Regions from separate parts of the Devosia sp. YIM 151766 genome, predicted to be linked through region 1. Evidence: predicted binding sites of a transcription regulator. Region 1 holds the regulator's gene; each other region holds the start of a gene.
The links. Region 1 encodes LexA, which represses DNA repair genes until DNA is damaged. Its sites were predicted from a motif close to TGTTCNNNNTGTGTTCNG; they were not measured.
Positions count from the first base shown of each region.

Region 2: the regulator LexA is predicted to act here: its motif matches at 2,427-2,444, upstream of O9Z70_RS15715 (YifB family Mg chelatase-like AAA ATPase).
Region 3: the regulator LexA is predicted to act here: its motif matches at 2,180-2,197, upstream of radA (DNA repair protein RadA).
Region 4: the regulator LexA is predicted to act here: its motif matches at 3,348-3,365, upstream of uvrA (excinuclease ABC subunit UvrA).

Region 1 covers NZ_CP127251.1:1,484,973-1,490,775, reverse strand. The annotation lists gene trpD (anthranilate phosphoribosyltransferase) at 1-901, shown strand, start outside; gene trpC (indole-3-glycerol phosphate synthase TrpC) at 901-1,713, shown strand; gene moaC (cyclic pyranopterin monophosphate synthase MoaC) at 1,713-2,195, shown strand; gene O9Z70_RS07270 (molybdopterin molybdotransferase MoeA) at 2,192-3,394, shown strand; gene lexA (transcriptional repressor LexA) at 3,487-4,200, shown strand; gene O9Z70_RS07260 (IlvD/Edd family dehydratase) at 5,397-5,803, opposite strand, start outside.
Region 2 covers NZ_CP127251.1:3,189,093-3,194,895, reverse strand. The annotation lists gene cfa (cyclopropane fatty acyl phospholipid synthase) at 1-298, shown strand, start outside; gene O9Z70_RS15720 (NUDIX domain-containing protein) at 377-829, opposite strand; gene O9Z70_RS15715 (YifB family Mg chelatase-like AAA ATPase) at 848-2,374, opposite strand; gene O9Z70_RS15710 (glycoside hydrolase family 25 protein) at 2,559-3,398, shown strand; gene O9Z70_RS15705 (outer membrane beta-barrel protein) at 3,547-4,824, shown strand; gene galU (UTP--glucose-1-phosphate uridylyltransferase GalU) at 4,826-5,710, opposite strand.
Region 3 covers NZ_CP127251.1:936,011-941,813, reverse strand. The annotation lists gene O9Z70_RS04515 (replicative DNA helicase) at 1-701, shown strand, start outside; gene alr (alanine racemase) at 704-1,831, shown strand; gene radA (DNA repair protein RadA) at 2,276-3,676, shown strand; gene O9Z70_RS04500 (CvpA family protein) at 3,991-4,614, shown strand; gene purF (amidophosphoribosyltransferase) at 4,734-5,803, shown strand, end outside.
Region 4 covers NZ_CP127251.1:1,659,753-1,665,555, reverse strand. The annotation lists gene uvrA (excinuclease ABC subunit UvrA) at 197-3,091, opposite strand; gene ssb (single-stranded DNA-binding protein) at 3,556-4,053, shown strand; gene O9Z70_RS08080 (ABC transporter ATP-binding protein) at 4,382-5,803, shown strand, end outside.

The DNA of each region.
Region 1 (5,803 bases):
CGCCTTTCTCATGGGCATGCGCATCAAGGGAGAAAGTGTGGGCGAAATCGCCGCCGCAGTTTCCATCCTGCGCGAGCAGATGGTGCCGGTGGCGGCGCCGGACAACGCCATCGACATCGTGGGAACCGGCGGCGACGGCGTCGGCAGCCTCAATATCTCGACCGCCACGGCGCTGGTGGTGGCGGCGGCGGGCGTGCCGGTGGCCAAGCATGGCAACAAGGCCCTGTCGTCCCGCTCGGGCTCGTCGCAGGCGCTGGAGGCGCTGGGCGTGAAGCTGGACCTGACGCCCGCCGAAATCGGCGACACCATCGCCAAGGTGGGCATCGGCTTCATGTTCGCGCCCGCCCATCATCCGGCCATGCGCCATGCGGGCCCGGCACGCGCCGAGCTGGGCGTGCGGACGCTGTTCAACCTTCTGGGACCGCAATCCAATCCCGCCGGGGTGCGCCGCTACCTGCTGGGGGTCTATTCACCGCAATGGGTGGAGCCGGTGGCGGCGGCGCTGCTGGCCAATCGGGCGACCAAGGCCTGGGTGGTGCATTCGAGCGAAGGGCTGGACGAGCTGTCCACCTCAGGACCGAATTTCGTCGCCCAGATCGCCGATGGCGACCTGCGCAGCTTCGAGATCCACCCCGAACAGGTGGGATTGACGCTGACCGATCCCAAAGACCTGCTGGGGGGCGACCCGGCAGACAATGCAGCCGCCATCGTGGCCTTGCTGGAAGGTGCGCCGGGCGCCTATCGTGATACGGTGCTGCTCAATGCCGGGGCGGCGCTGGTGGTGGCGGACCGGGCGGCAAATATCGAAGATGGTATTGAACAGGCGCGCGCCGCTATCGATAGCGGCAAGGCCAGCGACACTCTCGCCCGCCTCGTGGCGGTTTCGAACGGACGAGCGTAATGACCGATATTCTCAAGCAGATCGAAGTTTATAAGCGCGAGGAAATCGCCGCGGCGAAATCCATGCGGCCCTGGGCGGAGGTGGTGGCAAAGGCGCATGACCAGCCGCCGCCGCGCGGTTTCGTCAAGGCGCTCAAGGACAAGCGCGCCAAGGGCCAGTATGGCCTCATCGCCGAGGTGAAGAAGGCCAGCCCCTCCAAGGGACTGATCCGGCCCGATTTCAATCCCGCCGCCATTGCCCGCGACTATGAGACCGCCGGCGCCGCCTGCCTTTCGGTGCTCACCGATGCTCCGAGCTTTCAGGGCTCGCCGAGCTATCTGATGGAAGCGCGCGCCGCCACCGCGCTGCCGGTTTTGCGCAAGGACTTCATGTTCGAGACCTATCAGGTGGCCGAGGCCCGCTCCTGGGGGGCGGATTGCATCCTGATCATTCTGGCCTCTGTCGACGACGATGCCGCGCGCTATCTGCTCGATTCGGCGAAGGAATGGGGCATGGATGCGCTGGTGGAGGTGCACGAGCAGATCGAGCTGGATCGGGCACTGGCGCTCGACGCCAAATTCATCGGCATCAATAACCGCAATCTGCGGACCTTCGAGACGACGCTGGACACCACCATCGCCCTGGCCGCCGGTATGCCCTCCGACGTGCTGCTGGTCAGCGAGAGCGGCATCGTCACCCATGACCAGGTGAAAATGCTGGACGAGCGCTGCGGCGTCGGCACCTTCCTGGTGGGCGAGAGCCTGATGCGGCAGGCCGATGTGGTCGCCGCGACCCGGGCGCTGCTGACGGGTGCGCCGGAATTGGTCCAGTAATGGCTGCGGACGACCTCACGCATCTCAACGAGAAGGGCGAGGCCCATATCGTCGATATCGGTGACAAGGCCGTTACCCGCCGCCGGGCCGTGGCGCAGGCGCGGCTGAGCGGAGAAGCGGCGACGATCGCGGCCATCCTGGCGGGCGATCTCAAGAAGGGCGACGCGCTGGCCGTGGCGCGGGTCGCGGGCATCATGGCGGCCAAGAAAACCGCCGAGCTCATTCCGCTCTGCCATCCGATTCCGCTGACCAAGGTGCGCGTGGACATCGCGCAGCGCGACGCGAATACCGTGGAAATCCTCGCCCTTGCCGAAACCAATGGCCAGACCGGTGTGGAAATGGAGGCGCTGGTGGCCGCATCGACCGCTGCCCTGACCCTTTACGACATGGCAAAAGCCCTGGATCGGGCCATGGTCGTCTCCGATATCTGCCTCGTGGAAAAATCCGGCGGCAAATCGGGCGATTTCGGGCGCGCGCCATGAGCCTTTTGCCGGTCGAGCAGGCGCGGGCCGCCATTCTCGCGCGGGTGCCGCCGGTCACCCCGGAAGAGGTGGCGCTGGCCGAGGCCGTCGGCCGGGTTCTCGCCGCACCGCTCATCGCCGCGCATGACCAGCCGCCCTTCGCTGCCAGCGCCATGGATGGCTATGCCATGCGTGCCGCCGATGTGACGTCCGCGGCAAATCTGCGCGTTATCGGCATGTCGCAGGCCGGCGCCGGTTTCGCCGGTGCGGTCGGGGCGGGCGAAGCCGTCCGCATCTTCACCGGCGCCCCGGTACCGCCCGGCGCCGATACGGTGATCATGCAGGAAGAGGCGGTGCGGGACGGCGATACCGTGCGTTTCACCGCCCCGGCCCGGCCGGGTCACAGCGTCAGGCCGAAAGGCCACGATTTCGCCACGGGCGATATCTTGATCGAGGCCGGATCGCGCCTGACGCCCATGCAGATCGCCGTTGCCGCGGCGGCCAATCAGGCCGGCCTCACCGTGGCGCGGCGGCCGCGCATCGGCCTCGTGGCCACAGGTGACGAACTGGTTCTCCCCGGAACGCCGCTCGGCCCCGACCAGATCGTGGCCTCGAACAGCGTCGGCCTCGCCGCCATGCTGGCGCCTTATGCCGAGACGATCACCGATCACGGCATTATCGGGGATGATGCCGGCCGGCTCCGCCAGAGCCTGGCCGATGCCTTCGACGCGGGGCCCGACATTCTCATAACCACCGGTGGCGCCTCGGTGGGCGAGCACGACCTGGTTCAGGACGCACTGAAATCGCTGGGGGTGACGCTGGATTTCTGGCGCATAAACATGCGGCCGGGCAAGCCGCTGATGTTCGGCACGCACGGCAAAACCCTGGTTTTCGGACTGCCGGGAAATCCGGTTTCGGCCATGGTGACCGCCATCGTCTTCATCAAGCCGGCTTTGCGGGCCTGGCTGGGCTATCGGGAGCCCGAGCATTGGCGCCTGCCGCTTGCCGGACCGACGCCGCCCAATTCGGCCCGCCGCCATTTCATGCGCGCCCGCCTGCGCCAGACCGGGACGGGACCGCAAATAATGCCGGTCTCCCAGACCGATAGCGGCCATACCTCCTCGCTGGCCTATGCCGACATGCTCATCATTCAGCCCGAACACGATCCCGGGGAGCAGGAGGGGGCGATGGTCGCGGCGCTTCCCATCGACGCATTCTAGCGGTTTGTAGCGCCTGAGCGGGGATGTTGCAGAACATAACTGGAACACGTATAGTCGTTCCGTCTATGTTCCGATTCTGGGGTTTGGGGCCAATGCTGACACGCAAACAACACGAACTGCTGATGTTCATCCATGAACGGATGAAGGAAAGCGGTATCCCGCCCTCCTTCGATGAAATGAAGGACGCCCTCGATCTTGCCTCCAAGTCCGGCATCCACCGGCTGATCACCGCGCTGGAGGAGCGTGGCTTCATCCGCCGGCTGCCGAACCGGGCCCGGGCGCTGGAAGTGATCAAGCTCCCCGATTCGATGAATCCGTCGCTGGGCGGCCGCAAGGCGCGCTTCGAGCCCGCAGTGATCGAAGGCCTTCTGGGCAAGGTTGCAGCGCCGCCGGCGCGGGGTGGCGCGGGGGAGGATTATGCTCGTCCGGTTTCCATTCCGGTCATGGGCCGGATCGCCGCCGGTACGCCCATCGAGGCCATCCAGACCCATTCGCACACCATCGCCGTCCCGCCTGAAATGCTGGGCGCGGGGGAGCATTACGCCCTCGAGGTCCGCGGCGATTCCATGATCGATGCCGGCATTTTCGACGGCGACACCGTGCTCATCAAGAAGCAGGATACCGCTTCGACCGGCGAGATCATCGTCGCGCTGGTGGATGAGGAGGAGGCCACGCTCAAGCGCCTGCGCCGCAAGGGCAATACCATCGCGCTGGAAGCGGCCAATCCGGCTTACGAAACCCGCATTTTCCCGCCGGACCGGGTACAGGTGCAGGGCCGGCTGGTCGGGCTGCTGCGGAAATATTAGCGGCCTCTGGGTCCACGAGCCATCGGCTCCTGCGCCTCTCCCCTGCCCGCGGTCGTGCACACAACCGAGCGCGGACCCTTGAGGCAGGTTATCGCCGAGCGGGTGGTGGCACCCCCTTCCCAGTCCGTCACCCTCGCGCTCGACGCGAGGGCTCTTGCGGCACCCCCACAAACACAACCCCCTCGCGTCAAGCGCGAGGGTGATGAACGGTGATTGGCCCACAGTCCATTTCGCGCGCTGATCTCGCATTTTTCCCAGTGTCACCCCCGCGAAAGCGGGGGCCTCGGTTTTCTTAACAGAGGTTCCCGCTGTCGCGGGAAGGACGCCGTGGTTGAGAAAGGCGATCCTGCCCTGCAGTCCCCCTTCTCTCCGACAGACATCCCCAATCAGGCCCCAAAGCCACATCTTATCCTTGGGTAGCCGCTTGCGCACACCAAGCGCAGGCACTGGAGGACGGCAATGCCTATAGTGCGGGCCCCTTCCCAGTTCGTCACCCTCGCGCGCGACGCGAGGGCTCTTGCGGCACCTCCAGCCCCCTCGTATCAAGCGCGAGGGTGACGAGCGGCGATTGGCGCAGTCCATTTCGCGCGCTGATCCCGCATTTTTCCTAGGGTCACCCCCGCGAAAGCGGGGGCCTCCGTTTTGTCAGCAGAGGTTCCCGCTGTCGCCAGAATGACGCCGGTTGAGAAAGGCGATCCTGCCCTGCAGTCCCCTCTCCTTCCCCGCGGATAGCGCCTCCCTGCTTGCAAGTGCGAAGGAAGCCGCTTCCGCCTCCTCCTCCAACTTATCCTCTCTCCTCTCGCTATCCCCTATCCTTGCCCCATCGTTCCCTGAGGCGCGGTCATGACGAGTGGTCGGGGGGCGATGGCAGGTGATATGGGGTCGCCCATATCTGACGCCATTTTTCTTGTCGCAGACCCATAAGCCGGGCTGCGGATCGCTCGGGCGGCGGCTGAATCGTTCGTCCAGGCAGAGTCGTGCGGCAGCAGCGCCGGCGTCTCACCCAGTCGATCAATACGGGCAGGAATGCCGGTATAGGCAAGGAAGATGGAACGCTGGCCTGTCACCCCGGCGGGGCGACGACCTCACCCTTTGCGCACCCTTTTTTTCGAGGTTCAGCCTCGCCGGGGTAGCCTTCATATAAAACCGGCCCCGCTTGTATCGGGGCCGGTCGAAATCGCCTGCGGTAAGCGCAATCAATGATTGTCGCGCGGCAGGCCCTCGGTCTGGGCGATGCGCTGATATTTGACCGCGGGGCGCAGCACGGCGCCGCTGCCGAGCTGATCGATGAGATCGCGCTGGATTTCCTGCCACGGGGTCTGGTGCTTGGGGAACTTATAGCCGCCCTCTTCTTCGAGAACCCGCCGGCGCTGCTCGATCTCGGCGTCGGAAATCAGGATATTGGCTTCGCCCTTGTTGAGGTCGATCCGCACCTTGTCGCCGGTCTTGAGGATGGCGAGATTGCCGCCGGCCGCCGCTTCCGGCGAGGCATTGAGGATCGAGGGCGAACCGGACGTGCCGGATTGGCGGCCATCGCCGATACAGGCGAGCGCATGCACACCCTTCTTGATGAGGTAATCGGGCGGCCGCATATTCACCACTT
Region 2 (5,803 bases), 1.6 Mb from region 1:
TTTTCCCAATGGGATGCTGCCCTCCATCGCGCAGATCGGCGCGGCCATGGAAGGCCTGTTCGTCATGGAGGACTGGCACAATTTCGGCGCCGATTATGATCGGACCCTGCTGGCCTGGCGGGACAATTTCGATGCGGCCTGGCCGACGCTTTCGACCCAATATGACGAACGCTTTCGCCGCATGTGGCGCTTTTATCTCTCGGTGTTCGCGGCTCTGTTCCGGGCGCGGCAGATCAATCTCTGGCAGATCGTGCTGTCGCCCGAAGGCGTTGCTGGCGGCTATAGGCGGGTGAGTTGAGCACAGGCCGGGATTCACGTGAAACCTTCGGCCAGCCGAAGCGTGACTCGCCCCATCCCGGCCAGACCCCGGCGGGCGTCAAAAGATCGAGCGGCGCAATGGCAGCTTGATCGGGTGCGCAAATCCCCCTTCGAGATCGGACCAGAAGCGGCCGCGCAGCACTTCGGGGAAAATGTGACCCTCCGGGAGCGCCTTGCGCGAGAACCAGCCCGCTTCGCTGATCGCCTCGCCCTCGGCTGGATTGGCGCTGACATCGATCGATCCAGAGAGGTAGTCGGCGAGGAACCAGAATTTGACGATCCGCCCCCAATCGTCGACCAATTCATCGATATAGGCCATTGGCCCCGTTCGCACACGAATGCCGGCCTCCTCGAAAGTCTCCCGCTCGGCGGCTTCGCGCAGTTCCTCGGCACCCTCCGCGCCGCCGCCGGGACCCGCCCAGAAATCATGGATGCCGGGCCGGCAATGGCGCACCAACAGGATATTGCCCTCCCGCAAGGTCAGGGCGCCGGCGGAAATGCGGTGTTTCACGAGGGTTCTCCGGCTCTGTCAGGCGGCACCGAATCTGAGCCTGTAGCTCAGGGCTTCGGCTATATGCGGGCGCGCCACTTTATCGGACCCGGCAAGGTCGGCAAGGGTGCGCGCGACTTTCAGGACGCGATGATAGGCGCGGGCCGAAAGATTGAACCGTTCGGCCGCTTGCAGCAGGAGGACCTGGCTTTCGCGATCCGGCTCGACCAGCTTTTCGATCAGCGCGGCCCCCGCCGTGGCATTGGTCGATATATCGGGATGACCGGCATCGGCGAAGCGGCGACGCTGGCATTCGCGGGCGGCGGCGACGCGCCTGGCCACGGAGGCCGAGGATTCGGCAGGGGCCGCAGGCGCGATCATGTCGGTGGCCGAAACCGCCGGCAGATCGACACGGATATCGATGCGATCCAAAAAGGGGCCGGAAATGCGCCCCTGATAGTCGGTGACGCAGGCAGCGCCGCGCCGGCAGACATGGCCCGGCGTGCCCGCCATGCCGCATTTGCAGGGATTCATCGCCGCGACCAGTTGGAAGCGGCTGGGATAGGAGACGCGCGCATTGGCGCGGGCGATCACCGTCTCGCCACTTTCCAGCGGCTGGCGGAGACTATCGAGGACGCTGGGCGAGAATTCGGGCAATTCATCGAGAAACAGCACACCATTATGGGCTAGGCTTACCTCCCCCGGACGCACTTTGAGCCCGCCGCCCACCAGCGCGGCCATGGACGCGGAATGGTGCGGGGCGCGGAACGGACGCCGGTCGGAAAGCGCCCCGCCGGCCAGTTCGCCGGCAATGGACTGGATCATGGAGACATCGAGCAATTCCCTTGGGCCGAGGGGCGGCAATATCGAGGGCAATCGCATCGCCAGCATGGACTTTCCTGCGCCCGGGGGGCCGATCATCAGCAGATTGTGGCCGCCGGCCGCCGCCACTTCGAGCGCGCGCCGGGCCAAGGCCTGTCCCCGCACCTCGGCAAGATCGGGCAATTCGCCCGCCGCCCGCAAATCCCGCCCGGGCCGGGGGCGGGCCTGCAATTGACGACCGGTGAGATGATTGGCCAGAGCCAGCAGGGTATCGGCGGCGAGAATGTCGATCTCCTCCCCGGCCCAGGCCGCTTCGGGGCCGGAGGCGGCCGGACAGATGATGCCGCGATTCCGGCCTTGTGCCGCGATGGCGGCGGGTAGTACGCCGCCGACATGGGCCAGCCTGCCATCAAGGCCCAATTCGCCCAAAGCCAGAAAGCCGTCCAGGCCATCCTGGGGGATGACACCGAGCGCCGCCATCAGGCCCAAGGCGATGGGCAGGTCGTAATGGCTACCCTCCTTAGGCAGGTCGGCAGGGGCGAGATTGATGGTAATGCGCTTGGGCGGCAGGCCCAGCCCCGAAGCGACCAGGGCGGCACGCACCCGCTCGCCGCTTTCCTTTACCGCCTTGTCCGGCAGACCGACGAGAATGAAGGCGGGAATGCCCGGCGCAATCTGCACCTGCACGTCGACGGGCACCGCCTCTATGCCCTGAAAAGCCACTGTCGCAACGCGCGTGACCATGTCGCCTGTCCCCGATCCCTATCGGAAGCTAGCAAAACAAACCGGACCTCGCAAGAACGTATGGCGAACGCAATAGGGCGCGTTAACCATGCCCGCTGCCACAATGCTTAACCTAAAGCTCCGTTAACCTGGCCATGTTGAATGAAATGCCAGGTTTTGTTCTGCGTACCGAGTGTTCTGATCGATGGCCGCCGCCCGGATTTCCCGTTCCGCTTCTACTTTTTCCCGCGGCCTGATCGCCGGGCTGGTTGCTGTCGCCCTGGCGGCCTGCGCCAGCGGCGGCGGGCTCTATGGCGCCATTCCCGGCGACAACAGACCCCATTCCGGCGTCGACCGAGCGCGCGCCATGCCCATTCAGGGCATCGATGTGGCGCGCTATCAGGAGAATGTGGATTTCCCCAAGGCACGCGCCGCCGGCATCCATTTCGTCTTCATGAAGGCCACCGAGGGCAAGGATTATATCGATCCCGATTTCCAGCGGAACTGGATCAGGGCGCGCGATGCCGGCATGCCACGCGGCGCCTATCATTTCATGACCTGGTGCTCGCTGGCCTCGGAACAGGCCGCCTGGTTCGTCCGGAACGTGCCCGCCGATCCCAGCGCCCTGCCGCCGGTCCTCGACCTGGAATGGAACAATCACTCCAGCTGCAAGACCAAGCCGAACCGGGCCGACGCGCTGGAAAAGATCCGGCTGATGCTGGAGGTCATGGAACGCCATACCGGCAAGCTGCCGATCATCTATACCGACATGAATTTCCATCGCGACATCCTGGAAGGCGAGTATTTCCCCAATGCCTTCTGGCTGCGCTCCACCGCCGCCGAGCCGCATGAGCGCTACAAGAACCGTCCCTGGACCTTCTGGCAATATAGCCAGACCGGCGTGGTGCCGGGCGTACGCGGCGAGGTGGATCGCAACGTGTTCTACGGCAATAGCAACGACTGGCTGATGTTCCTCTCGACCGGCTGCGATCCCCGCGCCATCGCAGCGCTGCAAGCCAGCGGCAGATGTCAATTCGCCAAATAGATCGGTCATGCGGGATTGCTGAACACGCCTATCCAATGATGAGCACGGCAATCGTTCGTTAACCATAAAATGAAAGGATCGCGGCAAGACCCCCCAAGGGCCATGGCCGGCCAACCCCGATGCCGCCGGCTTTCTCGCGGAGCAGGCTGTGGCCGGACGAAATTGGACATTGCTGCTCTTTGCCACCATCGGGCTGCTTCCCGCGGGCGTCGTCTTGGCCGACCCGCCGGGGCCGGACGGGCCGGAATATGACAGCGAGCGGCTGCAACCGGGCCTCTATCCGGTCGCGCCGGGAAGCGGCACCTTCAGCGCTGGAAGCGAGCCGGCCCATCCGCCCTTTCACTTCGACTGGTCCGTCGGCCTCAAGGGCGCCTATACCAGCAGCAGCACCGAGGGCGGCAGCTTCCTCACCACACTCAACCCGGCCTTCACGGCCAAGCATGACGGGCGACGCGCGGATCTTGTCATCGAAGGGACCGCCGAGATGGCGCGGCCTTGGGACGATAGCGAAACCTTGGGCCTCACCGCGCTTCGCCTCGGTCTTTCGGCGAATATGGCGCTGGATAAGAGCACCAGCCTCAGCGGCGCGGCCGCGCTCGATCTCCGTCAGCCATTGCCAAACACGCCGGGGCTCGACCCGCTAATCGCCCAACCGCCCCAGATATTGAGCGGCTCGGCGGGACTTGGCGTCGACCGGTCTTTCGGCAAGGTCAATCTGGGGCTCAAGACCAATCTCGAACGGACAATCCATGGCCCCACGATCCGCACCGATACCGGCTCCACCGACAATTCGGATCAAAATCTGTGGCAGGCCGATACCAGCCTGCGCGCCGGCGTCCAGATCACGCCGATTTTCGAGGTTTTCGGCGAGGCCGCGCTGGGCCGCGACATGTTCGACGCCGCCTCGCCTGCCCTGGGCGTCAGGACCGATGCGACCAGCACGGCCCTGCGCGGCGGCATAGCCGGCAGCTGGAACGGCGTTATCAGCGCCAGCGCCTCGATCGGATTGGGTCACCATAATTTCGACGCCGCGGGCCTGGCCGATATCACCGCCCAGCTCTACGATGCGAGCCTGGTCTATTCACCGAACTCGACCGTCAATCTCGCCGCTTCGCTCGCCACCAATATCGAGCCGACCGGCGCCGATGCCAAGGGCACGGCGCGGGTAACGCATGTCGCGACCGCCAAGCTGGACTATACGGTCAATTCCTGGCTGCGCCTGCGCGCCTCGACCGATTGGGGGCTGTCGGTATTGGAAGGCAATGGGGAAATCGAGCACCGGCGCGGCTTTGGCGCCGGCGCCGATTATGTCGTCAACGCGCATACGGCCCTGTCGGCGGAATATGCCTTTGCCCACCGCGACAACAGCAATAGCGGTCTGCTCGATACCCATAGCATCGGCGTCGGGATCACGCTCAAGCGCTAGGCTAGAGCCGGTCCTCCAGATCGAGCTTGCGCAATTCCCGCACGAAACCGGACCGGATATCGTCGCGATCCAGGGCATAGACGACATTGGCGGTGAGAAAACCGATCTTGGAGCCGCAATCGAAGCTCTGGCCCTGATATTTGACGCCGGTAAAGCGCTGCCGGGTCATCAGTGTCTGCATGCCGTCGGTCAGCTGGATTTCGCCACCGGCGCCGCGCGGCTGATCGGCCAGAAGCGCAAAGATTTCTGGCTGCAGGATGTAGCGTCCCGAAATGATCAGATTTGAAGGGGCATCCTCGCGCCTGGGCTTTTCCACCATGCCATCGATGACAAAGCCGTGGTCCGGGCCCTCGCCCCTGGCCACGACACCATAGGAGGAGATTTCGCTTTCCGGCACCTCTTCGACGGCGACGACATTGCCGCCGGTTTGCTCGTAGCTGTCCATCATCTGCTTGAGCACGCCCGGCTCGCCCTTGAACAGCATATCGGGCAGCAGCAGGGCGAAAGGATTGTCGCCGACAATATGGCGGGCGCACCAGACGGCATGGCCAAGCCCCAAAGGTTCCTGCTGGCGGGTGAAGCTGGTGCGGCCGGCCGAGGGCAGGTCCTGCTGCAATTCCCTGAGCGCGGCGTTCTTGCCACGGGCTTCCAGCGTGGTTTCCAGTTCGAACTGGCGATCGAAATGATCCTCGATCACGCCCTTGTTGCGGCCAGTGACGAAGACGAAGTGCTCGATGCCGGCCTCGCGGGCCTCATCCACCGCATATTGGATCAGCGGGCGATCCACCACGGTCAGCATTTCCTTGGGCATCGCCTTGGTTGCAGGCAGGAAGCGGGTTCCCAGCCCGGCAACGGGGAAGACGGCGGTGCGGACGCGTTTGGACACGTGAATTTCTCCCTTGTGGACGCATGACTGGCGTAAAGCTAAATCAACGCCTGACAGATATCGTTGCGTTCAGTTAGCATTTCTATTGCGGAG
Region 3 (5,803 bases), 550 kb from region 1:
TCAGCCTGGAAATGAGTTCCGAGCAGCTGGCCACCCGTGTCCTGGCCGAGCAGGCGGAAATCTCCTCCTCCGACATTCGGCGCGGCCGCATCCACGACAACCAGTTCGCCAAGCTGGTCGACGTGTCCAATATGATGAGCAAGGTGCCGCTCTATATCGACGATACCGGCGGCATTTCGGTGGCGCAGCTCGCCGCCCGCGCCCGGCGGCTGAAGCGGCAGAAGGGACTGGACCTCTTGATCGTCGACTATCTGCAATTGCTGTCCGGCTCGACCAAGGCATCGAGCCAGAACCGCGTGCAGGAACTGACCGAAATCACCACCACGCTCAAGGCCCTGGCCAAGGAGCTGGAAGTGCCGATCATCGCGCTCAGCCAGCTCTCGCGCCAGGTGGAAGCGCGCGACGACAAGCACCCGCAATTGGCGGACTTGCGCGAATCGGGCTCTATCGAGCAGGACGCCGACGTGGTGCTGTTCGTGTACCGCGAAGAATATTATCTCAAGAACAAGGAGCCCAAGGAGGGCACGCCCGAACATCTGGCCTGGCAGGGAGAAATGGAAAAGGTGCATGGCAAGGCGGAAGTCATCATCGCCAAGCAGCGCCACGGCCCCACCGGCACCGTGCAATTGAGCTTCGAGGCGCAATTTACCCGCTTTGGTAACCTTGCTCGGGCAGACTATCTGCCCGAACGCATGGAATAGGCATGACGCTGACATCCGGCCTTGGCGGCCAATTGAGCATCGATTTGGGGGCCCTGGCCCGTAACTGGCGCGCCCTGGACAAGGTGAGCGCCGGCGCGCTGACGGCCGCCGTGGTCAAGGCCGATGCCTATGGCACCGGCATCGACATGGCCAGCAAGGCGCTGCACGCCGCCGGCGCCCGGTTCTTCTTCGTGGCCACGCCGGACGAAGGCATGGCCGTGCGCGCCGCCGTGCCGGATGCGCATATCTTCATTCTTTACGGGCTCTATCCCGGCGCGGCCAATCTCTATATCCGGCAGAACCTGATGCCGGTGCTGTCCTCCATGGGCATGCTGGAGGAATGGCTCAATAAATGCGTCGAGCGCAACGAGGCCTATCCGGCCGCCTTCCATTTCGACACCGGCATCAACCGGCTGGGCTTCCGGCTGAACGAGGCCGCCCCGGTGCGCGAGCGGATCGAGAAGCTGGGTTTCGCGCCGCAGATGATCATGAGCCACCTGGCCTGCGCCGACACGCCGAACCACGAGAAGAACCGCACGCAATTGGCGCTGTTCGGCTCGGTCACGGCGCAATTTCCGGGCATTCCGGCATCGCTGGCCAATTCCGCCGGTTTGATGACGGGCCGCGACTATCATTTCCAGATGGTGCGTCCGGGCATCGCGCTGTATGGCGGACGGGCCGTCAATGGCCGCAGGAACCCGATGCAGCCGGTGGTGACGCTGCATGTACCCATCCTGCAGGTGACCGAGGGGCGGACCGGCGAAAGCGTGGGCTATGGCGCCACCTATACGCTCAATCGCAATTCGAAGCTGGCCGTGCTCGGCCATGGCTATGCCGATGGCTTTTTCCGCTCGCTGTCGGGCACCAATCAGCGCCCCGGCGGCAAGGTGTTCATTCGCGGCAAGCTCTGCCCGGTGATCGGCCGGATCTCGATGGACCTGACCATCGTCGACATCACCGAACTCGGCTCCGACCTGCCCAGCCCCGGCGAGGGCGCCGAAGTGCTGGGACCGAATGTCGACGTGGACGAGCAGGCCGAAGCGGCGGGCACGATCGGCTATGAATTGCTGACCAGCCTCAAGGGCCGCTATAGCCGCAATTATATCGGCGATGGGCATTTGCCGGATTAGCGGGGGCTTGTGAACAGCGGGTTCCGTTGTTGCCAAAACCTCACTCGTCACCCTCGCGCTCGACGCGAGGGGTCTGTGTTTATGGAGGGCCGCCGCAAGAGCCCTCGCGTCAGGCGCGAGGGTGACGATCCGGGGGGCTTGCTGGACGGGCCTTGTCCATTCTGCACGCTATTGCCGCATGGTTCCCGGTGTCACCCCCGCGAAGGCGGGGGCCTCCATTTAACAGGGTTTCCCGCGTTCGCGGGAATGACGCGGTGACGAACGAGGTGCCACAACCGCCGCTCGTCACCCTCGCGCTCGACGCGAGGGCTCTTCGTTAGGGTGACGATCCGGGGAGAGGGCAATAAAAGTTCCCTTTTTGTTCTTGTCAGCACCATCCCGGCCTGCTAGCGTTTCGGGCGAGCGCTACCGGGGGTAAAATTCATTATGGATATGTCGGTCTAGATGGCGAAGGCCCGATCCACCTTTGTCTGCCAGTCCTGCGGGGCGGTCACCAGCCGCTGGCAGGGGCGATGCGATGCCTGCGGCGAGTGGAACAGCATCGTCGAGGAAATCGTCGATTCCGGTGTCGGCGCCGGCCCGAAATCGGCCAAGGCGGGCGGACGGGTGACCAATCTGGTGCCGCTGTCGGGCGAAACCGAAAGCGCCGCGCGCGTCGTCACCGGCATTGCCGAACTCGACCGGGTGACCGGCGGCGGCTTCGTCAAGGGCTCGGCCCTGCTGGTCGGCGGCGATCCGGGGATCGGCAAATCGACGCTGCTGCTGCAATCGGCGGCGGCCCTGGCGGGGAAAGGCAAGCGCGTCGTCTATGTGTCCGGCGAGGAAGCGGTGGCGCAGGTGCGGCTGCGGGCGCAGCGGCTGGGACTGGGCGATGCCGATGTGCTGCTGGCCGCCGAAACCAATGTCGAAATCATCCTCGCCACGCTGGAAAACGGCGCGCCACCGGACCTGGTGATCATCGATTCCATCCAGACGCTGTGGACCGAAAGGGTGGATTCGGCGCCGGGCACCGTGACGCAGGTGCGTACCTCGGCGCAGGCGCTGACGCGGTTCGCCAAGAAAAGCGGCGCCGCGGTGGTGCTGGTGGGCCATGTCACCAAGGACGGGCAGATCGCCGGACCGCGCGTGGTCGAGCATATGGTCGATGCCGTACTGTATTTCGAAGGCGACAGCAGCCATACGTTCCGCATTCTGCGCGGGGTGAAGAACCGCTATGGCGCCACCGACGAGATCGGCGTCTTCGCCATGACCGAGCTCGGGCTGGAACAGGTGGCCAATCCATCGGCGCTGTTCCTCGACCAGCGCGACAAGGACGCGGCCGGATCGGCGGTGTTCGCCGGCATGGAAGGGACGCGGCCGCTGCTCATCGAAATCCAGGCCTTGGTCGCCCCTTCCCCGCTCGGCACGCCGCGCCGGGCAGTGGTGGGCTGGGACAGCTCCCGCCTTTCCATGGTGCTGGCGGTGCTGGAAACCCGCTGCGGGGTGCGCATCGGCGCCAATGACATCTATCTCAATGTCGCCGGCGGGCTCAAAATCAACGAGCCGGCGGCGGACCTGGCCGTGGCGGCGGCGCTGATCTCGTCGCTGACCGGCTCGCCGCTGCCGGCCGACGCGGTCTATTTCGGGGAAATCTCGCTGGCGGGCGGCGTCAGGCCGGTAGTGCATGGGGCCTTGCGGCTGCGCGAGGCGCGGAAGCTGGGTTTCGGCGCGGTGATGACCGGCAAGCTGGGCAAGGCCGATCGCGGCAGCGGCCTGGAGGTCACCGAATATGCACAATTGAGCGACATGGTCAGCCGGATCGCCGCGCAGGGAAAACGCCCGATGCCGGAGCCGGAAGGGTGGTGAGGGCACGGATTTGCCGACCTGGTCTTTCGACAGGCTGAGGATGGGGTCCAGGGGAGATTGGGCCGGCGGACGGATCGGGACATGGAGCATGGTAAACAAATAGTTTTCGGGGAGATTGCGACTGCGGATGCGCCCTGCCCTTGGCAGGTTGCCGCAAAGCCGCTAAAGGTCGCCGTTATAGCGCCAGCCGGGCCGGATAGATCGGGTCTAGCGCTCCATCTATTTGTCGTGCATCGGACTTGTCTGAAAAGGCCAGCTGCTTTTCAGCCCGATACTTGAACAAGCCATATGGCAGGAAAACAGGCGAAAGACATATGCTGACAGCGTTCGACGTTGGTGTGGGTGTGCTGGTGCTGATCTCGGCGATCCTGGCCACGGCGCGAGGCCTGACCCGTGAAGTGCTTTCGCTGGCGACCTGGGCCGGTTCCGCCGCCATCGCCGTCTATATGTGGCAATATCATCCCGATATCGCCCGGCAATATATCGCCGAGCCGGTGGTGGCCGATATCGCCACGGTGGTGGTGAGTTTCATCGTGGCGCTGATCGTGCTGCATCTATTGACCATGCGCATTGCCGATTTCGTGGTGGATAGCCGCATCGGGCCGATCGACCGGACGCTGGGCTTCGTCTTCGGCGTCTTGCGCGGTGTGCTCATCGCCATCGTCATCACCATTTTCGGGCTGTGGCTGCTGCCCAACAACCTGCCCGACTGGGCCGCCAATGCGCAGACGCTGCCGCATCTGCGCAATATGGGCGACACGCTGATTTCCATGCTGCCCGACGGGCTGGAGCAGCAGGTGACCGATATCCTGCATGGCGGCGGCGCCAATCTGACCGAGGACACGCCCGCCCCTCCGGCGCCGCTTGACGGCACGATGGACGGCACGGTCGACCCCACCGATCCCGTGATCGACCAGCCGATCGAGCCGCAGGCCTGACCATGGCCGCTGGCGGGCAGCGCACCGCCGCAAGCCTGCCGGCCGCACTTGTCATTGGTGACCGGCAGGAAAATGCGCTAATTGGCAAGCGAGCCCTGCCTGTTCGCATGGAGACCCTGGTGACCCATACCAGCGATGACGATTTCGATCTCGATGGCGACACGCTGCATGAAGAATGCGGCGTGTTCGGCATTTTGGGGCATGACGATGCCTCGACCCTCACCGCCCTCGGCTTGCACGCCTTGCAGCATCGCGGGCAGGAAGCGGCCGGCATTGTCAGCTTCGACGGGCGGCAATTCCGCCAGGAAAAGCATATGGGGCTGGTGGGCGACCATTATACCAATCCGGCCGTGCTGGCGAAGCTGCCGGGCAATATCTCCATCGGCCATACCCGTTATTCGACCACCGGCGAAGTGGCGCTGCGCAATGTGCAGCCATTGTTCGCGGAACTGGAAGTGGGCGGCATCGCCGTTGCTCACAATGGCAATTTCACCAATGGGCTGACGCTGCGCCGGCAGATCATCGCCACCGGCGCCATCTGCCAGTCGACCTCGGATACCGAAGTGGTGCTGCACCTGATCGCCCGGTCGCGCCATTCCTCCAGCACCGACCGCTTCATCGACGCCATCCGCCAGATGGAAGGCGGCTATGCCATGCTGGCCATGACTCGCACCAAGCTGATCGCGGCGCGCGATCCGGTGGGCATCCGGCCGCTGGTGATGGGAGAGCTGGACGGCAAGCCGATCTTCTGCTCGGAAACCTGCGCCCTCGACATTATCGGCGCGAAATATATCCGCGACGTCGAGAACGGCGAAGTCATCATCTGCGAAATCCAGCCGGACGGCTCGATCAGCGTGGAGGCGCGCAAGCCGGCCCGCAAGGTCGCCGAGCGGCCCTGCCTGTTCGAATATGTCTATTTCGCCCGCCCCGATTCGGTGGTTTCGGGCCGCAGCGTCTATAAGGCGCGCAAGAATATGGGCATCAATCTGGCCAAGGAAGCGCCGGTGGCCGCCGATGTGGTGGTGCCGGTGCCCGATGGCGGCACGCCGGCGGCCATCGGCTATGCGCAGCAGAGCGGCATTCCGTTCGAGCTGGGCATCATCCGCAACCATTATGTGGGCCGCACCTTCATCGAGCCGACCCAGCAGATTCGCGCCTTCGGCGTGCGCCTCAAACACTCGGCCAATCG
Region 4 (5,803 bases), 170 kb from region 1:
CGGCGGAGCCATTTTTTAGATGATAAAGCCAGGAGCGCTATGCGCGAATGGCGGTCATCGGAGGCGTTCCGAACGCGGAATTCCCTCTCCCCTTGCGGAAGAGGGGACGAAAGGGCCGCGCTGTTTCGATAGACCTCATCCTGAGGCCGACCATCTCGGGTCAGGCCCTCGGGACGATCCGGTGGGGGCTTCGACCCTATTCCGCCGCCCTGGTGCCGAAATGAGGCCGGCGTTCCATGATTTCCTTGAGGAAATGGCCGGTATGGGAGCGGGGATTGGCGGCGACCTCTTCGGGGGTGCCGATGGCGACGATCTCGCCGCCGCCATCGCCGCCTTCGGGGCCGAGGTCGACGATCCAGTCGGCGGTCTTGATGACTTCGAGATTATGCTCGATGACGATGACGGTATTGCCGCCATCGACCAGTTCGTGCAGCACTTCGAGGAGTTTGGCCACGTCGTGGAAATGCAGGCCCGTGGTCGGTTCGTCGAGCATGTAGAGCGTGCGCCCGGTGGCGCGCTTGCTCAATTCCTTGCTGAGCTTGACGCGCTGGGCCTCGCCGCCTGAAAGCGTGGTCGCGGGCTGGCCAACCTTGACATAGCCGAGACCGACGCGCTGAAGCGTCGCGAACTTGTCGCGGATGGTGGGGACGGCGGAGAAGAATTCGACGCCCTCGTCGATGGTCATGTCGAGCACGTCGGAGATCGACTTGCCCTTGAACTGCACTTCCAGCGTTTCGCGATTGTAGCGCTTGCCCTTGCAGACGTCGCAGGTGACGTAGACATCGGGCAGGAAGTGCATCTCGATCTTGAGGACGCCGTCGCCCTGGCATTTCTCGCAGCGGCCGCCCTTGACGTTGAAGGAGAAGCGGCCGGGGCCGTAGCCGCGGGTTTTCGCCTCCGGCAGGCCGGCGAACCATTCGCGCAGCGGGGTGAAGGCGCCGGTATAGGTGGCCGGATTCGAGCGTGGCGTACGGCCGATGGGCGATTGGTCGATATCGATGACCTTGTCGAGGAATTCGAGCCCGGTCAGTGCTTCATGGGGGGAGGGGACGACGCGGGCGCCGTTGAGACGCCGGGCGATGGCCCGGTACATGGTGTCGATCATCAGCGTCGACTTGCCGCCGCCGGACACGCCGGTAATGGCGACGAACAGGCCCAGCGGCACGTCGACCGAGACATTCTTGAGATTGTTGCCGGTGGCGCCCTGGATCGACAGGGCCTTGCCCTTCTTGCCTTCGCGGCGCTCGACCGGCAGGGGAATGCCCATGCGGCCGGACAGGTATTTGCCGGTCAGCGAATCCGGATGGTTGAGGATGTCCTGCGGCGTGCCCTGAGCGACGATATTGCCGCCATTGACGCCGGCGCCCGGGCCGATATCGAGGACGTAATCGGCGGTGAGGATCGCGTCTTCATCGTGTTCGACGACGATGACGGTATTGCCGAGATCGCGGAGGCGCTGCAGGGTTTCGAGCAGCCGGGCATTGTCGCGCTGATGCAGGCCGATAGAAGGTTCGTCGAGCACATAGAGCACGCCGGTCAGGCCGGAACCGATCTGGCTGGCAAGGCGGATGCGCTGGCTTTCGCCGCCCGACAGGGTGCCGGAATTGCGCGACAGGGAAAGATATTCGAGGCCCACATCGTTGAGGAAGTTCAGACGCTCGCGAATTTCCTTGAGGATGCGCTCGCCGATCTGGCTCTGGGTGGGCGACAGCTTGTCGGACAGCGCGACGAACCATTGCGAGGCATTGCGGATCGACATGTCGGTGACCTGGCCGACATGCAGGCCATCGATCTTGACGGCGAGGGATTCCGGCTTGAGGCGATAGCCGCCGCAGGCCATGCAGGGCTTGGCCGACATGTATTTTTCGATCTCTTCGCGCATGCCGGCGCTTTCGGTTTCCCGGTAGCGGCGCTCAAGGTTGCCGATGACGCCTTCGAAGGCTTTCGAGGTCTTGTACTGGCGCAGGCCATCGTCATAGACGAAATCGATCTTGGTCTTGTCGGTGCCGTAGAGCACGGCATGCTGGACGTCGAAGGGCAGCTCGTTCCAGGCGGTGCCGGTGGAGGCACCGAAATGCTTCACCACGGCTTGCAGCGTCTGCTGGTAATAGGGGGCGCTGGTCCTGGACCAGGGCAGGATGGCGCCGTCGCGCAGCGACAGGGTCGGGTCGGGGACGATCTGGTCCGGGTCGATCTTCTGCTCGGTGCCCAGGCCATCGCAGACGGGGCAGGCGCCGAAGGGATTGTTGAACGAGAACAGGCGCGGCTCGATTTCGGCAATGGTGAAGCCGGAGACCGGGCAGGCGAATTTTTCCGAGAAGGTGATCTGGCGGGCGGTGCCGTCCTCGTTCTTTTCATCGGCGAATTCGATCAGCGCGATGCCCTCGGCCAGCTTCAGGGCCGTTTCGAAACTCTCGGCCAGCCGGCCGGAAATGTCGGGGCCGACGACGAGGCGATCGACCACCACCTCGATGTCGTGCTTGTATTTCTTGTCGAGAGCGGGAGCGTCCTCGATCTCGTGATATTCGCCATCGATCTTGACCCGCTGGAAGCCCTGGCGCATCAGGCCGGCCAATTCCTTCTTGAACTCGCCCTTGCGGCCGCGGGCGATGGGGGCGAGCAGGTAAAGGCGCGTGCCTTCGGGCAGGTCGAGGGTGCGATCCACCATCTGGCTGACGGTCTGGCTTTCGATGGGCAGGCCGGTGGCGGGCGAATAGGGAATGCCGACCCGGGCATAGAGCAGGCGCAGATAGTCGTAGATTTCGGTGACGGTGCCGACGGTGGAGCGCGGATTGCGCGAAGTGGTCTTCTGCTCGATGGAAATGGCCGGCGACAGGCCCTCGATATGCTCGACATCGGGCTTCTGCATCATTTCCAGAAACTGGCGGGCATAGGCGGAGAGCGATTCCACATAGCGGCGCTGGCCTTCGGCATAGATGGTGTCGAAGGCGAGAGACGACTTGCCCGAGCCGGAAAGCCCCGTCATCACGATCAGGCTGTCGCGCGGCAGCTTGACGTCGATGCCCTTGAGATTGTGCTCGCGGGCACCGCGCACGATGATTTCGCGGTTCAGGCTCGGCTTGTCGGTCATTGTCGGTCCAGTTGGTGTCGCGCCGGCGGGAAGAGGCGGGCGAAGGCCAAGAAATAGGACTTCGCACCCTTGCCCGCAAGTCGGCATGCCAGATGCGTGACTTTGGTGAACGTAACCAGAACAAAGGGGATTCGGTCAAGCCGGGTCTAGGCGGACCTGCTGACAGGAGATGTCAGGAGAACGCCCGAGGGGGCGGGTTTGCGGCCGGCCCGGATCTGCTCATGGACATGGGCGGGATATTGACAATGGGCGCATTGAGAACATAAATAGAACAAACGGACTTTCCGCTGCCGACAGGCGGCGCGGAAAGGTTGTGGAAGGCGGCGAATTTACCGGTGCCGCCTGGCGGAAAGGTTTATAACGCGCCATGAGCGGGCAGGCGCGCCGGGCCTTTTCTGACCTGCAACAGATGGAAAAGCGCCCCGCGACCGGGCAGGCCGGGGCTGAATTGGAAGGAAAGCGCCATGGCTGGCAGCGTGAACAAGGTCATTCTGGTGGGCAATCTGGGCAATGACCCGGAAGTGCGGAGCCTGCCGAGCGGCGGCAAGGTGGTCAATCTCAGCGTGGCGACCTCCGAGCGCTGGCGCGACCGCAATAGCGGCGAACAGCGCGAAAAGACCGAATGGCACCGGGTGGTGATCTTCTCGGAAGGACTGGCGCGGGTTGCCGAGCAATATTTGAGGAAGGGCTCCAAGGTCTATCTTGAAGGCCAGTTGCAGACCCGCAAATGGCAGGACCAGTCGGGCCAGGACAAATATTCCACCGAAGTTGTGCTGCAGAACTTCAATTCCTCCATGGTGCTGCTCGATAGCCGTGGCGAGGGCGAGGGCGGCGGCTATCGCGGCAATGACGATGGCGGCTTCCGCGGCGTGCGCGACAATGCCGGCGGCGGCGCGCGGCGGCCCTCGGCCAATGCGCCGGCCTTCGAGCCGGGCGGCATGGACGACGATATCCCGTTCTGACGGGGTGAATATATTGGCAGCTTGCTGCGGCGACAGGTTCGGCGGTTCCTGCGCGCTCCCCCCTCCCTTGAGAGGGTGGCTATTGCATTTGTCTCGGTGTCACCCCCGCGACAGCGGGGGCCTCGGTTTTAACAGAGGTTCCCGCTGTCGCGGGAATGACGCGGTGGTAAAACGAGGTGTCCCAAAACTACCCTCGTCACCCTCGTCACCCTCGTCACCCTCGTACCGCTCGTCACCCTCGCGCCTGACGCGAGGGTTCTGCTCTTTTGCCGGAGCCGGGCGGATCGGCGGCATTGCCTTCCGCCCCGCCCGGGAGTAATCACGCCGCATGCTCAAACGCTTTTTCTCCTATTACGCGCCCTATAAGGGGCTGTTCGCCCTCGACTTCGGCAGTGCGATCGTGGCCGGCCTGCTGGAACTGGCCTTCCCGCTGGCAGTGGCCTATTTCATCGATACCCTGCTGCCGCAGAACGATTTCGGGCTCATCGTCCTCACCAGCATCGTGCTGCTGGTGATCTATTGCCTCACCGCAATTCTGCGCGGTGTCGTCAATTATTTCGGCCATATGCTCGGCATCCATATCGAAACCGACATGCGCCGGCAGGTCTTCGGCCATCTGCAAAAGCTGAGCTTCCGCTTCTTCGACAATCAGAAGACCGGGCATTTGATCACCCATGTCACCAAGGGGCTCGAAGACATTGGCGAAGTCGCCCACCACGGGCCGGAAGATCTGTTCCTGGCGGTGATGACCTTTCTCGGCGCCTTCGTGCTGATGTTTCTGACCAATTGGCAATTGGCGACGATCACCGTCGTCCTGGTGCCGGTAATGACCTGGCTGGTCAGCACCTATGGCGCGCGCATGAACAAGAATTGGCGCGAGCTCTATGGAAGGGTCGGGGATTTCAATACTCGGGTCGAGGATTCAATCGGCGGTGTGCGGGTGGTGAAGGCCTTTGCCAATGAGCATCACGAAGAACAGCTCTTCGCCGGCAATAACGACGCCTATCGCATCACCAAGCTGCGGGCCTATGCGCTGATGACGGCCAGCAATGTCGTCACTTTCCTGAGCACGCGGCTGGTGCAATTGGCGGTGATGCTGTTCGGCGCCTGGCTGGTGACGCTGGGCGAATTGTCCTATGGCGGCTTTGTCAGCTTCCTGCTGCTGGTCAACGTCTTCATGAAGCCGATCGATCAGATCACCACGGTGCTGGAAATGTATCCCAAGGGCATTGCCGGCTTCACGCGCTTCATCCAGCTGATCGATACGGCGCCGGACATTGCCGACAAGCCCGACGCCAAGGTGGTCGACCATCTGCGCGGCGATATCGTGTTCCGCGATGTGAGCTTTGCCTATGAGCCGGGCGGCCGCAAGGTCATCGACGGGCTGAATCTGTCGGTCTCGCCGGGTGAAACCGTGGCCATTGTCGGTCCTTCCGGGGCCGGCAAAACCACGCTATGCGCGCTGCTGCCGCGATTCTACGAGATCGATGGCGGCTCGATCACCATCGACGATGTCGATATCAGGGACATGACCCAGGCCAGCCTGCGCAGCCAGATCGGCATCGTGCAGCAGGATGTGTTCCTGTTTGGCGGGACGCTGCGTGACAACATCGCCTATGGACGCCTTGGCGCCAGCGATGAGGAGATTATGCATGCCGTCCGACAGGCCCGGCTGGAAAATGTCATCGAGCGCCTGCCGCACGGGCTCGACACCATGGTGGGCGAGCGCGGCGTGAAGCTGTCCGGCGGG